DNA from 2 places in the Parapedobacter sp. GCM10030251 genome. Region 2 is predicted to be linked to the other one. Evidence: riboswitches for the same ligand, from Rfam matches in the RefSeq annotation. Region 2 holds a riboswitch; the other holds the start of a gene.

Evidence for each region. A riboswitch is a leader RNA that binds a small molecule or an ion and turns the genes downstream of it on or off. The one in region 2 is predicted to bind S-adenosylmethionine.
Region 1: another riboswitch for S-adenosylmethionine. It lies ahead of metE (5-methyltetrahydropteroyltriglutamate--homocysteine S-methyltransferase); the one in region 2 lies ahead of ACFQRK_RS02680 (O-acetylhomoserine aminocarboxypropyltransferase/cysteine synthase family protein).

What each region holds. Positions count from the first base shown of each region.
Region 1 covers NZ_JBHTDN010000005.1:17,396-25,150, reverse strand. Annotated here, with positions in the region: gene pyk (pyruvate kinase) at 1-729, shown strand, start outside; gene ACFQRK_RS14975 (TylF/MycF/NovP-related O-methyltransferase) at 808-1,536, shown strand; gene ACFQRK_RS14970 (hypothetical protein) at 1,556-1,933, opposite strand; gene ACFQRK_RS14965 (sensor histidine kinase) at 2,055-3,866, shown strand; gene ACFQRK_RS14960 (response regulator transcription factor) at 3,877-4,569, shown strand; SAM riboswitch class I at 4,631-4,736, shown strand; gene metE (5-methyltetrahydropteroyltriglutamate--homocysteine S-methyltransferase) at 4,849-7,170, shown strand; gene ACFQRK_RS14950 (YifB family Mg chelatase-like AAA ATPase) at 7,216-7,755, opposite strand, start outside.
Region 2 covers NZ_JBHTDN010000001.1:632,823-640,577, forward strand. Annotated here, with positions in the region: gene ACFQRK_RS02655 (sugar MFS transporter) at 1-350, shown strand, start outside; RNA gene rnpB (RNase P RNA component class A) at 383-768, shown strand; gene ACFQRK_RS02665 (sigma-54-dependent transcriptional regulator) at 782-2,197, shown strand; gene ACFQRK_RS02670 (homoserine dehydrogenase) at 2,518-3,699, opposite strand; gene metX (homoserine O-acetyltransferase) at 3,733-4,788, opposite strand; gene ACFQRK_RS02680 (O-acetylhomoserine aminocarboxypropyltransferase/cysteine synthase family protein) at 4,792-6,096, opposite strand; SAM riboswitch class I at 6,318-6,431, opposite strand; gene ACFQRK_RS02685 (DUF2721 domain-containing protein) at 6,536-6,973, shown strand; gene ACFQRK_RS02690 (glutamine synthetase III) at 6,990-7,755, opposite strand, start outside.

The DNA of each region.
Region 1 (7,755 bases), on a different contig from region 2:
ATTGCGGCAACGGACGGGATAATGGTAGCCCGGGGTGACCTTGGCGTGGAAATGCCCATGGAAGATGTACCCGTGCTCCAGAAGATGATTGTCACCAAATGCCGTAATGCGTCCAAACCTGTAATCATTGCCACCCAAATGCTGGAGAGTATGATTACCACCCCGCGCCCTACGAGGGCCGAGGTAAACGACGTCGCCAATTCGGTATTGGACGGAGCCGATGCAGTCATGCTGAGTGGCGAAACCTCGGTAGGTGAGTTTCCGGAGATTGTGATCGAAACCATGAGCAAAATCATCGTACATGTAGAGCGCACTTCGTATCCCTATTACAGTTCTAAGAAGTCTGAACATGAGGATGCCGAGTCGATGGTTCCGGATGCAATTTGTGGTTCGTCGGTATACCTCGCGGAAAAGACCAATGCTTCCGCCATCGTGGCCATGACGTATTCCGGGTATACGGCCTTCGAAATATCCAGTTACCGGCCTAATGCTGACATTTATATTTTCACCGGCAACCGCGCGCTATTGAATACATTGACGTTATTATGGGGAGTTAAAACTTTCTATTATGATAAATTCGAGAGCACCGATGGCAGCATCCACGATGTGAATACGTTACTGAAATCGAAAAATTTGGTGCAACCCGGGCAGATCGTCATCAATACGGCGTCGACACCCTTACACAAGAAAGGCAAGACTAATACCATCAAGGTAACGGAAATGGAATAATAGCGACCGCCAACCGGACAGTCCATAAAACATTCATTGCTTCGGTAGCGTTGATATGGTAATCAATAAGTTATTGCCATGCGACTACCCAAGATTCCGGAGCGATTTGCGATTCCTATACAGACGCTGTTTTATGCCCTGACAGATCGGGAGAAATCCCGATTGATGAGAATAAAAACTCATCATCTGACGTATCTGGCTGCAAAAGACCTTTTCAATCTTTATGATGCGGCCAAGGCGGTGGAACACTCAGGAATAGCTGGGTTGTTTATTGAGGCGGGCTGCGCGTTGGGAGGGTCGGCTATTGCCATTGGTTGGGCGAAGCAGCAACAACGGGAATTTCGGTTATACGATGCGTTTGGATTGATTCCACCTCCCTCTGAAAAGGATGAATCTGATGTGCATCTACGCTACGAGGAGATCAAAAGTGGAAAGTCAAAGGGATTGGGCAACAACCGGTACTACGGATATGTAGAAAACCTACAAGCTGTTGTTGCGGCCAACTTAGCAAAGCACGGCGTGCCCGTCGAAGCCCATAATATTAAGTTGATCAAAGGATATTTTGAAGACACCCTTTACATTAACGAACCTGTAGCTTTTGCGCACATCGACTGCGATTGGTATGCTTCCGTAATGAGTTGTGTAATTCAGATTGAGCCGAATTTGACGATCGGGGGCAAGATTGTTTTCGATGATTACCACGAATGGTCTGGTTGCCGCTTAGCGGTCGATGAGTACTTTAAAGACAAAAGCGGTTATGTATTTGCGCCGGTTGGTAAAAAACTGCACGTCACAAAGATAGCGTGATAAGCTGCCTAGCGTCCGCTTACTTGGACCGACGTTCTCTCTCTAATTGCTCCAATTTCTTTCTCAGTTCGGATATCGTCTGCTCGGTTTTCTTTTGATTAGCCGTACTGTCGGCCTCAACATGCCTGAAAACCGGATAGGCAGGTGTGTCCAAACCGTACACATTCGGCATGGCTATAGACCGATCCTGCTTAAACCGATAAGTATAACCATTGGGTATGGGTACACAATTGTCCCCCTGATAGCCATTGGGCATGGGATGGGTGGAAAATTTTTTACTGTCGACCGGTTTATCGGCATCGGCCATGATCTTATTCTCCGAGTGGATTGGAGCTTTCTGCCCGAATGAAAAGGCGACCGGACCCAGTAACGCAGAAAGGATAAGGAAATGTCTCATATGGATTACAATTTGTTAAGTCAAAAATAACGAAATAAAACCCTAAAGATCCGCAACTTGCCTTGTTAAAATATGTTAAATGGCTGCACTTTCCCTTTAACCTTATGTATTTTTGTGTGGAATGAAGCATAAAAGTATTGGATTTATCATCGGGTTGATGACAGTTGCGCTTTTAGGTGTGATGGCCATGCAATATTTTTTTATCAGGCAATCGTATATTCTGAAAGCGCAGTTATTTGATGAGTCGGTGAAGGCTGCCCTCAATGCAGTTGCTGCAAAGGCTGAAAAGCGAGAAGTCATGCAATTGGCCGAGACCCAGCGGAAAAATAAGGAGAAGCTGGAACGTGAGCAGCGCAAGTTAGAAGAACAGCTTCGTATAAAGACGGAAATTGAACAGCTTCGCGAGCGGCAGGCACGTTTGTACACAACATTCAAGCAGCGTGAAGAGATGTTATTTACCCAATATCCGGTAGTGCTGCCTATTGAAAGTAATGAGTTCTATGAAACGTATCTCAACAATTCGCGTTATAAGGAATTGTTACGGGTGAATTTTGAGTCCAATGCTACGGTGGACGGCGGGTTTCAACGAAATGATAACCTAGTGGGCCTTTATGCGATCCGACAAGTGCCGTTAATAAAAGCCAAAGATGATAGCATACGTTATTTTATTCCACTGGGCCCCATATCCCCCGGCTCGACGTTATTGAATTATGCCATAAAGGTGCTGCCGCCGCGGCAAGACCTCAAGCTTAAGGACGAAATTGCCCGTAAGGAACGCCAATTGCAATTGCTTCAGGCAACAACCCTGATGGATACCATTGCCATATTAAGTGGGAAAAACCCGCAGATTGTCGAAGATTTTGCTGCTGAAATGGAGTTATATAAGCGTCCATTAAGCCAACGGATTGATGTCGCATACATCAAGAGCGAGCTGGAAAGGGAATTGGCAAGCCGGGATATTCATTCTGCCTTTAATTTAGAAATCAAAGACAAAAACACAACGCTGTATGCGTTTGCCAACTTTTCCCACGAAAAGCCTTCTCTCAAAAACCTATATGTTACGGAATTATTCCGCGCGGATAATGAACGTTCGTCCGGCCGGCTCGCGGTGTATTTTCCAAACAAGAACAACATCCTGATGGGTAATATGACGGTTATGCTATTTTCTTCGATAGCGCTGTTATTGGTACTTCTCAGTTGTTTTACATACACGATTTTTACGATCCTCCGCCAAAAGAAGATTTCGGAGATGAAGACCGATTTCATCAACAATATGACCCACGAGTTCAAAACGCCCGTTGCTACCATCATGATTGCCAGTGAATCCTTGCGGGATCCGGAAATCGCATCGGATCAGGTTCGTGCTGCACGCTTAGCTAATATCATATATGACGAAAATGTTCGGTTGGGTAATCATATCGAACGTGTTCTTAACATTGCCCGTCTTGAGAAAGACAACCTTAAACTGGAGCACCAGGATGTAGATATGAATGATCTGGCCCAGGCCGTGGTCGATAGCATGGAGCTGCAACTGCTTAAGAACGATGCTCAAGTGGATATGCACCTTGATGCCGCGGAGGCCGTTGTAGTGGGCGATGAATTACACCTATCCAATGTGCTTTTCAATCTGATAGACAATGCAATTAAATACAGCAAGGAGCGCCCCGATATTACCATCCGGACCAAAAATGTCCATAGGCATATCCAAATAACGGTAGCTGACAAAGGTATCGGCATGAGCCGCGACCAATTATCCAGGATTTTCGAGCAGTTTTACCGCATTCCGACAGGGAACCGACACGACGTGAAGGGATTCGGTTTAGGCTTGAGTTATGTAAGCGATATTGTCAAGCGTTGCGGGGGTAAGGTACAGGTCAAAAGCGAAAAGGATAAGGGAACGACCTTTGAAATCATGTTGCCACTTAAAGGATAGGGAGACCATCATGCAAAAAATACTACTGGCAGAAGACGACCCCAACTTGGGCGACATCCTAAAAGACTACCTGGAACTGAAAGGCAAATTCGATGTCACACTTTGTAAAGACGGAGATGAGGCACTGCGCCAGTTCAATAAGGAAAAGTTTGATCTTTGCATACTTGATGTGATGATGCCGCGCAAAGACGGTTTCACGCTGGGCAAAGACATCCGGAAAATTGACGCAAATATTCCCATCATCTTTGCTACTGCAAAAGGAATGATGGAAGATAAAACCGAAGCGTTCGGGTTGGGCGGTGACGATTACATCACGAAACCATTCCGCGTGGAGGAATTACTTCTTCGTATCCACGCACTTCTTAAACGTGCCTCACGTGAGAGGCAGACTGAAGAGGAGCTGCCTGATAGGTTTCAGATAGGTAAATATCATTTTGACTATGTGGCTCAGCAGATCAGTTATAACGAACAGAAGCAAAAACTGTCTACCAAGGAAGCTGAGTTGCTCAGGCTGCTGTGCATCAAGAAAAATGACGTACTCACCCGCGAAGAGGCACTGCTTAAAATCTGGCATGACGACAATTATTTCAACGGCCGGAGTATGGATGTTTTCCTGAGCAAGCTTCGCAAGTATCTGCGCGACGACCCAAAGGTAGAAATTGTTAATGTCCATGGGAAAGGGTATAAGTTATTGGTCAGTTGATCGGACAGGGAGGCAGAGAATTATTTTTGCATAAATCAATCTTTATTCCGATATTAGCGCCCGCTTATGGAGAAAGGCAGAGGGAATGGACCCTGTGAAGCCTTAGCAACCTGTCTGTGGACAAGGTGCTAAATTCTACCTCGATGATGATCGTGGAAAGATAAGCAGACACAACTCGCCCCTGTGACCTGTCCCCAAAAGCAATCGTAAAAAAGGTTTGTCCGCTGAAAAGCAAGCAGACTGCCGTTGATTGTATATTAAATTACTATTATAGAGGTTATGTTGAAAACTAACAATCTGGGTTACCCACGTATCGGAGCCCTACGGGAGCTTAAAAAGGCTAATGAAGCCTATTGGGCGAAGAAAATCGATCAGCAGGAATTGCTGCAAGCTGCGCGGACTATTCGTGAAGGCAATTGGAAAACCCAACAGGAAGCGGGCATAGACCTGATTCCGTCCAATGATTTTTCCTTTTATGATCAGGTATTGGATCTTACGCTTACCGTAGGTGCTATTCCTGCACGGTATCAAGGATTTGCACTGGAGGGGCCGTCCTCGTACAATTTGGATCTGTACTTTGCGATGGCCCGTGGATTTCAACAGGGGGGCCTTGACGTAACCGCTATGGAAATGACTAAGTGGTTTGATACTAACTACCATTATATCGTTCCCGAATTTGTGAAAGATCAACAATTCCGCCTTACTTCGGAAAAAGTGATCAATGAATTCAATGAAGCAAAAGAACTAGGTATCCAAACCAAGCCGGTTTTATTGGGCCCGCTGACGTATCTGCTGCTGGGCAAGGAGAAAGAGGCGGACTTTGATCGACTTGATTTGATTGATCGTCTGCTACCCGTATACGAGGAAATAATAGCGAAGTTAAGCAAGGCAGGGGCCGAATGGGTACAATTTGACGAACCCTTCCTGGCGTTGGATATCAATGACAAAGTCCGTGCACTTTATCAAACGGTATATAGCCGTCTGTCTGCTGCTGCCAAAGGTATCAAAATCATCGTTGCCACCTATTTTGAATCGTTGCGCGAGAACGCGCAAACCGCACTCGACTTACCGGTACAGGCGCTGCATGTAGATCTGGTTCGTGGAGAAAACCAGTTAAACGATCTGCTGCCTCTTTTACCGGACGGGCTTATTCTCTCGGTGGGAGTGGTAGATGGACGCAACATCTGGAAAAATGATTACGAGGCCTCGCTTCAAAAAATCAAACAAGCTGTGGATGCCCTGGGTGAAGACCACGTATGGGTGTCACCGTCGAGCTCATTACTTCATGTTCCTTTCGATTTGGACTTAGAAGACAACGAGCAATCGTTGCCCGCTGAAGTAAAAAACTGGTTAGCATTTGCAAAGCAAAAACTCGCTGAGGTAAAAGATTTGGCGATATTGGCATCAGGCACTGTGGATGAGGCTACCGCAGCCCATTTCGAGGCTAACAAGGCGGCACAACAAAGCCGCCGTACTTCTTCGCTTATTCACCGGGAAGAAGTGAAAGCACGAGTGAAAAGCATTACGGATGCGGACGCACAACGGACCAGTGCATTTGCTATTCGCAAAGCAAAACAACAGGAAAAGTTCAATCTCCCCGCGTTTGCGACAACCACGATCGGTTCTTTTCCGCAAACCAGGGATGTGCGCAAATGGCGCGCCGATTTGAAAAAGGGAGCCATTACCCAAGAAGAATACGACAAGTTTATTGCAGAGGAAACGGAACGGACGATCCGGTTACAGGAAGAACTAGATATCGATGTATTGGTGCATGGCGAGTTTGAGCGTAACGATATGGTCGAATATTTCGGCGAGCAGCTCTCGGGGTATGCCTTTACCAAAAACGGGTGGGTGCAATCTTACGGATCACGCTGCGTAAAGCCGCCGATTATTTATGGCGATGTAAGCCGGCCTGCCGATATGACCGTGCGCTGGTCTTCCTATGCGCAAACGCTTACCAATCGCCCCGTAAAGGGGATGTTAACCGGACCGGTGACCATTTTGCAATGGTCCTTTGTGCGTAACGACCAGCCCCGGTCAGAAACTACGTATCAGATTGCGTTGGCAATCCTGGATGAGGTACAGGCATTGGAAAAATCAGGCATTAAGATCATCCAAATCGATGAGCCGGCGATCCGCGAGGGACTTCCCTTACGCAAAGCTGATCATAAGGCATATCTGGATTGGGCGGTGCGTGCATTCCGCGTGTCTTCATCAAATGTAGAAGACGACACGCAGATTCATACGCACATGTGTTACTCGGAATTCAACGACATCATTGAGCACATCGCAGCGATGGATGCGGATGTGATTACAATCGAGACGTCACGGTCGCAAATGGAACTGCTGGACGCTTTTGCGGATTTTAATTATCCAAATGACATTGGTCCGGGAGTATACGATATCCATTCTCCTCGCGTACCCAGCAAAGATGAGATCGTAACCTTGCTGGAGAAGGCTAAAGCAGTTATCCCCGCTGAACAGTTGTGGGTCAACCCCGATTGTGGACTGAAAACACGGGCTTGGCCGGAAACCAAAGCGGCACTGGAAGCCATGGTGGAAGCAGCCAAGACGCTGCGTGGAGTCGCCGAAGAAGTGTAGACTTTAATGTCAACCCCCGCTGACCAATCGATCAGCGGGGGTTTTTCATTCCGACCAACGCGCTCGGTCGAGACTGCGGAACTGAATGGCTTCTGCAATATGTGCGGTCTGGATTTCGATACTTCCATCCATATCCGCAATGGTGCGGGACACCCGTAAGATGCGGTCGTAAGCCCGAGCCGATAAACCAAGCCGTTCCATAGCCATTTTGAGTAAAGTACGCCCGGATTCATTGATTCGGCACAGTTGCCGTAGGTGTCGAGGCGTCATTTGTGCATTGCAATGAATATGTGTGTACGACGAAAATCGCTTCTCCTGTATATCTCGGGCAGCAATGACCCGGTTGCGTATATGGGTGCTTTTTTCGCTTGAAGCTGAAGCGGCCAAATCGTCGAAACCAACCGGGGTGACCTCCACATGCAGGTCGATACGGTCGAGCAAAGGCCCTGATATCTTGCTTAGATACTTTTGGACTGCTCCCGGGTTGCAAATACACGTCTTTTGTGGATGATTATGAAAGCCACACGGACAGGGGTTCATTGCAGCCACCAGAATAAAACTTGCGGGATACGCGACCGTAAGGCG
Region 2 (7,755 bases):
TCGCGCCCAATAGGCTGTTGGCCGTGTTTGCCCTGTGTAATGTGGCAATGTGCTTACTTATCGGGCAAAGTTGGGGCTGGCCATCGTTTGTGGCTTTGTTGATGCTTAATTTCTTCTTCAGCATCATGTTTCCGACCATTTTTAGTCTTGGTCTCAAGGATCTGGGGCCCCATACGCAACGTGCTTCGTCCTTTATCGTAATGGGCGTCGTGGGCGCAGCGTTATTTCCGTTTGTCATGGGTAAGGTTGCCGACCACGATGTGGCAACGGCCTATTACCTGCCGATTATTTGTTATTTGGTGATCTTTCTATTCGGGGCGCGGCTGTATAAAACCGGCACCCGCTTCTGAATTCGTGACTTATTGCTTACCTTTGCAGCGAAAAGCAGGCCCGTTCTATCGCCGCGGCATTAGCCGGGGAGGAAAGTCCGGACAACACAGAGCACCTCGCTTCCTAACGGGAAGGATCCGCCGGCTGGCGGATACGGAAAGTGCCACAGAAAATATACCGTCCGCCGATTGGCGGATAAGGGTGAAAACGTGGGGTAAGAGCCCACGGCTTTGCATGGTGACATGCATCGCGGTAAACCCCGGGGGTTGAAAGGCCAAATAGGTTGCGGATCGAAGGAAGTTGCTCGCTTCCCGTTCTGCCGGAAGGTGGACACCGCAACGGGTAGACCGATAGAGCCTGGCAGCGATGACAGGCCTAGATAAATGATAGAACCCGACTTGTCGGGAACAGAATCCGGCTTATAGGGTTTGCTTTTTTGTAATATACAAGTATGACCAAGATATTAATCATCGACGACGAGCGAGCCATTCGAAGTACCCTTAGGGAAATCCTTGAATACGAAGATTATAAGGTAATTGACACCGATAATGGCATCGATGGCTTAGCCCTTATCAAAAAAGAGGATATTGACCTTGTTCTTTGCGATATCAAAATGAGTAAGATGGACGGTATGGAGGTGCTCACGGAAGCATTAGCCATCAAACCGGATTTGCCTTTTATCATGATATCGGGGCATGGTACGATTGAAACCGCTGTTGAAGCGAGTAAAAAGGGAGCCTACGATTTTATTTCCAAACCACCCGATTTGAATCGGTTGTTGATTACCGTGCGCAATGCCTTGGAACGCGGCACATTGGTTACCGAAACCAAAGTGCTGAAACGGAAAGTAAGCAAAACGCGGGATATCCTCGGGAATTCCGGTGCGATCCAACGTATCAAAGAAACGATCGAGCGGGTTGCGCCAACGGATGCAAGGGTGCTGGTAACCGGGGCGAACGGCAGCGGCAAGGAATTGGTGGCACGTTGGCTGCATGAAAAATCGCCACGTGCCGGAGCTCCGCTGATTGAGGTCAATTGTGCTGCCATCCCGTCCGAATTAATTGAAAGTGAGCTTTTCGGGCACGAAAAAGGGTCATTTACGTCGGCTGTAAAGCAACGTATCGGAAAGTTTGAACAGGCACACAACGGAACGCTGTTTTTGGACGAAATCGGAGACATGAGCCTCTCAGCCCAGGCCAAAGTGCTGAGAGCATTGCAAGAAAACAAGATTACACGGGTAGGAGGGGAAAAGGAAATCAGCGTAAATGTTCGGGTAATTGCGGCCACGAACAAAGACCTTCTCAAAGAGATCGATGCAGGCAATTTCCGTATGGACTTGTACCACCGGTTAAGTGTCATTATTATTCATGTACCCCCACTTACTGAACGGAAAGAGGACATACCTACGTTGGCCGAGCATTTTTGCGAAGAGGTGTGTAATGAGTATAATATGCCGGTGAAGCGGATCACAGCGGAGGCAATGGAGGCGTTAAAAGAGTTGCCATGGACAGGTAATATCCGGGAACTGCGCAATCTGGTTGAACGATTGATTATCCTGAGTGACAAATCGATCACCGACCGGGACGTACGCACGTTTGCGAATCCCAGTTCTTTTGCCGTAAATCGTGAGGAAGTGGTGAAAGTGGCAGAGATTGCGACCTCGTACGCTGGAGGAAATAGTGTCCTGCCGGACTATGACGGTTTTTCATCTTTTCAGGACTTCAAGGACCATACAGAAAAGGAATACATTAAATACAAATTGGAAAAAAATGGATGGAATGTATCCAAAACAGCCGATGAAATCGACATCCAACGCAGCCATTTGTATAGTAAGATTGAAAAATACGGTTTGAAAAGGGAATCATAGCCCACGAAATTGGCTAGCGCCAACCGTGGGCTATGCGTCATCATTCGTTAAATTTCCGGTATTGTTTTCGAACAAGCACCAAAACAGCTACAATCAATACAATTCCGCCTAGTACGATATAGCCGTATGTTTGCCAGGAGCTTGCTTCAACTCCCGATTCGTTCTGCTGAACGAGGGCGACGACGTTAAAAAATGCAAATAATAAAGCAACGGTGCAGTGCATGATGGCATCATAATTTCTGTACAATATACAAATATAAATGCACAAACAACTGTTATGTTTTTTTTAATTTGTTTTTTGACAAAATGTCCGCCACGTGCTATGCGATTTCCGCTATAAATACCCCTTCACGATTAACCGCTTCCTGGTTTTTTAAAATGTTCCCGAGATTGACTTTGCCGATCACGTATTTGAAATCGTTCGCATAGTAACGTTCACTGATCGATGAGAATCCGAGCGTGTCGATCAGTTGTTCGTCTTCATAGCGCAGGTAAACCCAGATTTCCCAATCGGTGCTGTAGGTAAGTTCCCCCGCGCCGAGGTGCTTTTTGTATTCGTATCTGTACCCGTATCGGAGTGCGGCGATATCGGACAACACCGCGGATCCCGTGGGGTGGCCACCGGCTCCCTTTCCGTAGAAAAACTGTTCATCAGCAAACGCCGCTTTGACCAGTACACCGTTATATTCGTTTTCTACACCATAAAGGATGTTGTCGGACGAAACGAGTTTCGGCAATACGTATAGAATGACCGCTTTATCGTTGATCTCCCGCGCGGTGGGGACTAACTTGATCTTGAATTTTTTTTCCCGTGCAAATTGGATATCGGAAGCACCAAGTTTATCAATCCCGATGTTTAAAATGGCATCCGGGGATATGTATAGACCATATGCATGGGAAGCTACGATGGCCAATTTAAATTTCGCATCGAATCCGCCAACGTCCAGCGTGGGATCGGTTTCAGCAAAGCCGAGGTCCTGTGCTTGTTTCAATGCGGTTGAATACGCCAAGTTTTCATTAAATATTTTGGAAAGGATGTAATTTGACGAACCATTGAAGATACCCATTACGGAATGCAGAAGTTCGTTGTCATAGTATTCTTCCAGGTTTCGGATAATGGGAATGCTGCCGCATACTGCTCCCTCGTAAAGCAGACTTGTGCCGTATTCGTGTTGGATATCTACCAGTTCTTCGAGATGGGTAGCAATCATTTTTTTATTCGCGGAAACGACATTTTTTCCCGACCGCAGTGCGGTGGACACGATTTCGAAGGCGGCTTCGGCATCGTCTATCAATTCGACCACGGTATTGATTTCGGGGTCATCTAACACCAGTCTGGCGTCGGTCGTAAACATTTCTGCCGGTAGTGTCCGTTTTTTTTCAGGATGCTTGATAACGAATCGTTTGATGGCAAGGTTGAGGTTTTTGGTCTTAATGATGTCGTGCAGTCCTTGTCCGACCACACCGAAACCGAAAAGCCCTAGGGTAAGTTTGTTGTTCATGTTTGCTGTTATGTCGATATAATGGTAATTAAGTTAACTAACGTTTTGATAATACGTTCTTTGTCGAAATACTTCGTTATGGTGAAAGAAGTCCGCGATTGCTGACGCAATCTGTTTTGTCTCAATCAGAAAGCCATCATGTCCGTAAAATGAGTCAATTTCGGCATAGGCGGCCCCGGGAATATGCGCAGCCAGGAATTTCTGTTCCCCGGTTGGGAATAATAGGTCGCTACTGATACCAATAACCAACGTTTGTGCCTTGATTTGGCGCAGCACGTTGGGTATATCCGCGCGACCACGCCCGATGTTATGGCTGTCCATTGCTTTGCTCAGAAACCAGTAGCTGTACGCGTTGAAGCGTTTAACCAATTTCTCTCCCTGGTAATTCTGATAGGTCGAAGCCCTGAAACCGTCATTTTTTTCGTTCGAAGGTTCCGATTGGGTGGCCGCGTAGGTAGGATAACCCCGATATGAAAGCAGCGCGATGCTACGAGCTGCTTTTAATCCTTTGGCGCCTCCGTTGGGATGGTTGGCATAAAAAGTCCGATCGGCACTGATGGCAAGGCGTTGGCTTTCATTAAACGCGATGCCCCACGGCGAATGGACAGCGTTTGTTGCCAGGAGCACCAGTCGGTCAATCCGGTCGGGATCCAGGATCGCCCATTCCAAAGCTTGTTGACCGCCCAACGAGCCACCGATTGCCAATGCAATCTTTTTTATGCCCAGGTAGTCCGCAAGCAACCGGTGCGCATCCGCTAAGTCTCTGATGGAGAATTGAGGGAAAGATAAGTAATAGGGGTGTCCAGTGGCCGGATCGATACTCAGGGGATTCGTGCTTCCATACGGAGATCCGATGATATTTGCACAAATAATGAAATAATCGCCGGGATTAAAGAAATCGGTTGAGCCGAACAACCCTGGCCACCACTCGAAAACATCCGAATTGGCCGTTAGCGCATGGCATACCCATACTACATTATCTTTCCGTTCATTCAGTGTACCATAGGTATGGTAAGCGATTTCAAGATTACTGATCCGCTTTCCGTTTTCGAACCTGAAGGTTGGACAACTGAATGTTTGAATACTCATAATTTACTTGATTTTATCGAACGCCTGTTGCAAATCGGCTTTGATGTCGTCGACGTGTTCGATACCCACGGCTAATCGCAGCTCTCCCGGGAAAACGCCCGCACTTCGTTGCTCCGCTTCACTGAGCTGTTGATGCGTGGTTGCCGATGGGTGGATAATCAAGGTTTTGGTATCGCCCACATTCGCTAGATGGCTTACCAGTTCCAAGTTATCGATAAACGTGTTGGCTTTCTCGGCTTCGCCTTTTATTTTGAATGACAGTACGCTGCCGAATCCATTTTTGAGGTATTTTTGGGCGCGCGAATGATTCGGATGGTTTTTTAGTCCCGGATAGCTCACACGCTCGACCTGCGGATGGTTTTCGAGCCATTTGGCGATTTCCAAAGCGTTGTCTACATGCCGCTGCACACGCAGTGATAGCGTTTCCAAGCCCTGTAACAATAAAAAGGCATTAAAAGGTGATAAGGCCGGTCCGAAATCCCGGAGTCCTTCTACGCGGGCACGTATGATGAATTGGATATTCCCTAAGGGGCTGTCTACGCCAAATACGTCGCTGAAAACCAATCCGTGATAACCTTCGGACGGTTCACTGAATTGTTTGAATTTGCCATTACCCCAATTATAGTTGCCGCCATCGACGATGACGCCTGCAATGCTGTTTCCGTGTCCACCAATCCATTTTGTGGCGGCTTGTACGACCACGTTGGCACCGTGTTCGATGGGTTTGAAGAGATAACCCGCAGCGCCGAACGTATTGTCGACGATCAACGGTAGGTCGTGTTTCTTGGCCACTGCTGCAATTCGATCGAAATCAGGGATGGTATAGCTAGGGTTGCCAATGGTCTCGACGTAGATTGCTTTGGTCTTTTCGTCAATCAGTGCTTCAAAACTCTCGGGTTCGTCGTTTTGTGTAAACCGGGCCTCAATACCGAGACGTTTAAACGAAACTTTGAACTGGTTGTACGTTCCGCCATAGAGATTGGAACTGGTCACGAAATTTTCGCCGCTTTCAATGATGTTGGTCAGCGCAATGAATTGGGCGGATTGTCCCGATGCTACGGCTAGTCCGGCAACACCGCCTTCAAGTGCAGCCACACGTTTTTCAAAAACGTCGGTGGTAGGGTTCATGATGCGGGTATAAATATTTCCGAATTCCTTCAGGGCGAATAGATTGGCGCCGTGTTCCGCATTGTTAAATACAAAGGAAGTGGTTTGATAAATGGGAACTGCGCGAGCGCCGGTTGTTGGGTCAGCTACTTGCCCGGCGTGTACTTGCAGGGTCTCAAATTTTAGATTTTCGTTAGCCATGATTTATTTATTTTATAAAATGATTGAGATAGATTATTCTGTTAAGTGTTAGATTACGGGATGCTCGCGTACATAACCGCCATCGCGTGGCAAATTACTTACAGGTAGCAAGCGAGCGGTTTAGCAACAATCGCGCATGCCCATTGTTATACGGCACATTCGGTTGGCCCGGGAAAATGAGAAATGAAAATTGCTTGTCAAATACGTATTCATCGTCTTATAATTTATATGCTCCCAACCGACATTGATTGGGACAGGAATTGGCACCTTTTCCGCCGTTACAGATGGTTGCCAGTGGGTCACTGAGCCAGTCTCTCGCCACTTCTTTATAAACCAAGACCTTAAGAGGAATTGATTTGTGTGTGCCTAAACACACAACGGCTGCAAATATAGGCGGTGTGATTTGGTTGTGCAAAGTTTTTTTAATTTTTTTGTGAAGATGAGCATCACATTCAATACCGCAGCATTATTATTTCCGGCAATCAGTTTGATTATGTTGGCCTATACCAATCGGTTTCTTGCGTTGGCGGCGTTGGTCCGCAGCTTACACGCGAAATACCTTGAACACAATAAGAGCGGGGTTTTACACGGACAGATCAAGAATCTGCGCTTTCGGCTCAAACTGATCAGGCAAATGCAAGCCATGGGCGTATTAAGCTTCATTACCTGCATTGTCTGTATGTATTGTATCTACATGGGAGATCAATTTTTTACGGAGCTCACGTTTGCCTTAAGTTTGTTGTTCTTTGCTGCGTCTTTGGTCATCTCCTTGATCGAAATCCAGGTAAGTAACAAGGCGCTGGAATTGGAATTGGGGGATATGGAGGCAGGTAGAAAAGAAAAAAAGCGGCCTCCGATGGGAGGCCGCGAAATTTAAGTTTAGAGGGTGTTAGTTATCGTACAAATAAAAGCTCACGCAATTTCGGCAACGGCCATTGTCCGTCATCCACAATCTGTTCCAACTTATTGATGTGATAGCGGATCTTATCGAAGTATGGCTTCACATTTTCGTCGTAAGCGATCGCTTTTTCGCGGACATCTTCCAATACATTGGCCTTTTTGCGTTCCTGGCGCATGGCCTCAGCATCAATCAGGATGGTGTTGATGTGATTGGAAATCCGCTCAATAAGGTTGGATTGTGAACTGTAAGCTTCGGATTTGAGGCCCAGATCCTTTAGCCCTTTGACATTCGTGATCAAATCATTTTGATAGTGGAAAGCTGCGGGAGCAATCAGACTGTTCACGATTTCTCCAATAACGCGGGCTTCGATCTGGATTTTCTTGTAATAGCTTTCCAAAAGGATTTCGTGCCGCGCTTCACTTTCACGCCTGCTCAATATGGACAACCGTTCAAACAAATCCAGTGATTTTTCGCTGACGTATACATCGAGCGCTTTAGGCGTGGTCTTGATGTTGGAAAGGCCGCGTTTGTGTGCTTCTTCTTCCCACTCTTTGCTATATCCGTTTCCTTCAAAGCGGATGGCCTTGGATTCTTTGATGTATTTGCGCACGACATTCAGCAATGCCAGGTCTTTTTTCGTGCCTTTTTTGATCTGTTTGTCAACTTCCGACTTGAACTCGATCAGTTGATCAGCTACGATCGCGGTGAGTACCGTCATCGGGCTGGCGCTATTGGCGGACGAACCCACGGCCCGGAAT